One region of the Achromobacter aegrifaciens genome, then DNA from elsewhere that is predicted to be linked to it. Evidence: predicted binding sites of a transcription regulator. Region 1 holds the regulator's gene; the other holds the start of a gene.
What was found. The regulator LexA, encoded in region 1, represses DNA repair genes until DNA is damaged. The targets are predictions, from matches to a motif close to ACTGTATNNNNATACAGT.
Positions count from the first base shown of each region.

Region 1 (2,399 bases):
CGCCGTCTGGGCTTTGCCGACAGCGTCTTCGAAAAGCACGACATGCACGTGCACGTGCCGGAAGGCGCCACGCCCAAGGACGGTCCGTCCGCGGGTATCGCGATCACCACGGCCATGGTGTCGGCCTTGTCGCGCATCCCGGTGCGCGCCGATGTCGCCATGACCGGCGAGATCACGCTGCGCGGCGAAGTCCTGCCCATCGGCGGCCTGAAGGAAAAGCTGCTGGCGGCTCACCGTGGCGGTATCAAGACGGTCTTGATCCCGGAAGAAAACGTCAAGGATTTGGCGGAGATCCCGGACAACGTCAAGAACCACCTTGAGATCGTGCCGGTGCGCTGGATCGACAAGGTGCTGGAACTGGCGCTGGAGCGCCTGCCGGAGCCCCTGGCCGAGGAAGAAGCGGTCAAGGAACCCCTGGTGGCCAAGCCTGCCGAACCTGGTTCGACCGACCCGGTGCTCAAGCACTGATGGACACCGGGAGGGACGCCGCCGGTAAGCGGCGCCCCTTCTGGATCAAGCTTCCAACAAAAAACCCCGTCAATTTCTTGGCGGGGTTTTTTTCATGCCGCGCGCAAACGCGGGAGTAGTGGGGGCTAGTGCAGCGCGTGCGTGCGGATCAGGCCCACCGCGATGCCTTCCAACGCGAAATCCTGGCCGGCTTCGACCACGATGGGTTCGAAGTCGGGATTTTCGGGCAATAGTTCGATGTGGCCGTTCTGGCGCTGCAAGCGTTTGACCGTGACGTCGTCGCCCAGGCGGGCCACCACGATCTGGCCGTTGCGGGCTTCCGAGGCTTTCTTTACGGCGAGCAGGTCGCCTTCCAGGATGCCGGCGTCACGCATGCTCATGCCGCGCACCTTGAGCAGGTAGTCGGGCGTCTGGGCGAACAGATTGGGATCGACGCCAACCTCGCGTTCGACGTGCTCGGCAGCCAGGATGGGGCTGCCTGCGGCCACGCGGCCGACCAGCGGCAGCAGCAACTGCGCCAGGCCCGGCATGGGCAGCGAGCTTTGCGTGGGAGCAGGGGAGGTGTCTTTCAGGCGGATGCCGCGGGACGCGCCGGCCGTCAGTTCGATGGCGCCCTTGCGGGCAAGCGCCTTGAGATGATCTTCCGCCGCGTTGGGGGAGCGGAAACCCAGGGCCAGGGCAATTTCGGCACGCGTCGGCGGGAAGCCGGTGCGAGTGACGGTCTGCCTGATGAGATCCAGGATTTGTTGTTGGCGATCAGTGAGTTTGCTGGCCATGGCGATGATCCGGTGCTAGCGGACTGTACATATATACAGCGCCATTCTGGGGGACGCAGCGCAAAAAAGCAAGCCGGTCTGGACCAAAAGAAGAAGCCGGTCCGGACCAAAAGAAAAACGGGACCCGAAGGTCCCGTTCCTGACGGCAGGCCCGCGTGGGCCTGTGCGCTGCAAATGGCTTACAGCACGGCCGCGATGCCCTTGGCGACCTTGTCGATGTTGCCGCTGTTCAGCGCGGCCACGCAGATGCGGCCGCTGGAGACGGCATACACGCCATGCTCTTCGCGCAGGCGATCCACTTGCGCCGCGGTCAGGCCCGAGTACGAGAACATGCCGCGCTGCTGCAGCACGAAACTGAAGTCCTGCTTGCCGCCGTGTTCCTTGATCTTGTCGACCAGTTGCTTGCGCATCAGGCGGATGCGGTCGCGCATGCCGGCGAGTTCCTCTTCCCACATCGCGAAGAGTTCAGGCGTGTTCAGGACCGTCGACACCACCGTGCCGCCATGGGTGGGCGGGTTGGAGTAGTTGGTGCGGATCACGCGCTTGAGCTGGCTCAGCACGCGGGTGGCTTCGTCCTTGCTGCCGGCGACGACCGTCAGCGCGCCGACGCGCTCGCCGTACAGCGAGAACGACTTCGAGAACGAGGAGCTGATGAACATGGTCAGGTCCAGATCGGCAAACATGCGCACGACCGAAGCGTCTTCGGTCAGGCCGTCGCCGAAGCCCTGGTAGGCGATGTCCAGGAACGGGACCAGATTGTTTTCCTTCACGACGGCCGCGATCTGCTTCCACTGGTCGGCGGTGGGGTCCACGCCGGTCGGGTTGTGGCAGCAGGCATGCAGCACGACGACGGTCTTGGCCGGCGCGGCCTTCAGGTCGGCCAGCATGGCATCGAAGTTCAAACCGCGCGTGGCGGCGTCGTAGTACGAATAGGTACCGACTTCGAAACCGGCGCGCTCGAACAGGGCGCGGTGGTTTTCCCAGCTGGGGTCGCTGATCAGGACCTTGGAGGTCGGCAGCAGCTGGCGCAGGAAGTCAGCGCCGATCTTCAGCGCGCCGGTGCCGCCCAGGGCCTGAGTGGTCAGCACGCGGCCGGCGGCGGCCAGCGCGGAATCCTTGCCCAGCAGCAGGGCTTGCGCGCCGTTGTTGTAACCG
Region 1 covers NZ_CADIKO010000002.1:1,448,148-1,450,546, reverse strand. The annotation lists gene lon (endopeptidase La) at 1-468, shown strand, start outside; gene lexA (transcriptional repressor LexA) at 594-1,244, opposite strand; gene HV793_RS17900 (amino acid aminotransferase) at 1,424-2,399, opposite strand, start outside.

Region 2 (2,399 bases), on a different contig from region 1:
AGCGCCGCCTGCGACTTGAGCGTGGCCCCGCCTTCGCGCTGCGCCAGCACCTGGTCGGCCACCCAGCGCGCCTGGCCGGCTTCGTCGCTGACCGTCACCAGTTCGGGCAGCTGGGACGACTGGCGATCGGTCCACAGGTCCTTGGCGTAACGTTCCGTGGCCAGGCCGATCACGGCATTGGACGCGTTCAGGATGGGCTGGGTGGAACGGTAGTTGCGGTCCAGCGTGATGACCCTGGCCGGGTTGGGAAACTGGTTCGGAAAGTCCAGGATGTTGCGCACCGTGGCCGCGCGGAACGAATAGATGGATTGGGCATCGTCGCCCACCACCGTCAGGCCGCGGCCGTCGGGCTTCATCGCCAGCAGGATGGCGGATTGCAAGCGGTTGGTGTCCTGGTATTCGTCCACCAGTACGTGGTCGAAGCGCGCGCCCACGTCGGCCGCGATGCCGGGGTCGCCCATCATCTCGGCCCAGTACAGCAGCAGGTCGTCGTAGTCCAGCACCTGCTGGTCCTGCTTGGCCGCGACGTAGGCGCGGAACAGGTTCTTGAGTTCCTCTTCCCATTGGGCGCACCAGGGGAAGGAGGTCTTCAGCACGTCGGCCACCGGGGTCTGGCTGTTGACCACGCGCGAATAGATGGCGAGGCAGGTGCCCTTGAGCGGAAAGCGCGACTTGGTGGACGACAGGCCCAGTTCGTGGCGCACCATGCCCATCAGGTCCTCGGCGTCGCCGCGGTCGTGGATGGTGAAGGCCTCGGATAGGCCGATGCGTTGCGCGCAATCGCGCAGCAGGCGCGCGCCGATCGCGTGGAAGGTGCCGGCCCAGGGCAGCGACGGCGCCTGCTGCGTGGCGCGCAGCCTCATCACCCGCTGCAGCACCGAGCCCACGCGCCGCTCCATTTCCAGCGCCGCGCGGCGCGAGAAGGTCAACAGCAGCATGCGCTGGGGATCGGCGCCGTTCAGGATCAGGTGCGCGACCCGGTGGGCCAGCGTATTGGTCTTGCCCGAGCCTGCCCCGGCGATCACCAGCAGGGGGCCGTCGTCTCCCGGCGCGCCGGCCACGCCGAATTCGGCGGCCTCGCGTTGGGCGGGGTTGAGATCGGCCAGGGGATCGGGGCGTTCGGCGGACGGGTTGGACGTATCGGTTTGGTCGGACATGGGGCGGGGCCGCAGCAAGGCAGCCGCTGAAAACGGCGAGCCCGGACATTGCCGGGCTTCGGATGAACACTGTATATTTATACAGAATTTTTTCAATAAAGTCTGATTCGCCTGTGGCCATGCGCCTCTTGACCGGCACCGCCTCCTGGACCGATCCCACCCTGCTGGCCTGCGGCCGCTTCTACCCGCCGGAGGTCCGCAGCGCCGAAGCGCGGCTGCGCTTCTATGCCTCGCGCTTTCCCATGGCCGAGGTCGATTCCAGCTATTACGCCATGCCCACGGCCGAAAACGCCTACTTGTGGGCGCAGCGCACGCCGGACGATTTCGTCTTCAACATCAAGGCCTTCCGGCTGTTCACCGGCCATCAGACGCCGCTATCCGCGCTGCCCGCGGACATCCGGCGCGAACTGCCCGATTGGCCGGAACCCGTCATTTACCACGACCGCATGCCCGCCGACCTGCGCGATGAACTCTGGCGCCGCTATCAGCTTGCGCTGGAACCCTTGCGCATGACGGGCAAGCTGGGCGCGGTGCATTTCCAGTTTCCGCCCTGGATCCGGCGCGACGCGCGCGGCCGGGCGCGGGTGGCCGACTGCGCGCGTCGCATGGAAGAACACCTGGTGTCGGTGGAATTCCGCCACCGCAGCTGGTTCGAGTCGCCCTCCGCCACCACGGACACCCTGGCCTTCGAACGCGATCTCGGGGTGGTCCATACGGTGGTCGATAGCCCCCAAGGCTTCGACAACACCGTGCCCGCAATCTGGGAGTGCACCCATCCGGAGCTGACGCTGCTGCGCCTGCACGGACGCAATACGGCCGCCTGGAACGTGTCCGGCGCCGCGTCCTCGGGCCGCTTCCAATACGAATACTCGGAACAGGAGCTCGCCGAACTGGCCGAGCGCTTCGCGCGGCTGGCGGCGCAAAGCGCCCAGGCGCACGCGGTGTTCAACACCAACTTCGAAGACCAGGGCATGCGCAACGCCGCGGCCTTCGCGGCGGCGCTAGCGCCCGCCTGACGCCGCCAGCGCGACGGACGCGCGCGCCACTTCGTTCAGGCTGTCCAGCAGCACCTCGAATTTGCGCGCAATGTCGTGCTCCGGCACGCAGGCATAGCCCAGCAGCAGGCCCGGCCGGCGGCCCTCGTCGTTGACGTAGTAGCGCGACAGCGCGCGCGTAAGCACGCCCTTGCTGCGCGCCACATCCACCACGCGCAGATCGTCCATGTCCTCGGGCAGCGTCAGC
Region 2 covers NZ_CADIKO010000004.1:247,721-250,119, forward strand. The annotation lists gene HV793_RS25690 (ATP-dependent helicase) at 1-1,157, opposite strand, end outside; gene HV793_RS25695 (DUF72 domain-containing protein) at 1,277-2,173, shown strand; gene pdxR (MocR-like pyridoxine biosynthesis transcription factor PdxR) at 2,159-2,399, opposite strand, start outside.
Region 2: the regulator LexA is predicted to act here: its motif matches at 1,226-1,243, upstream of HV793_RS25690 (ATP-dependent helicase).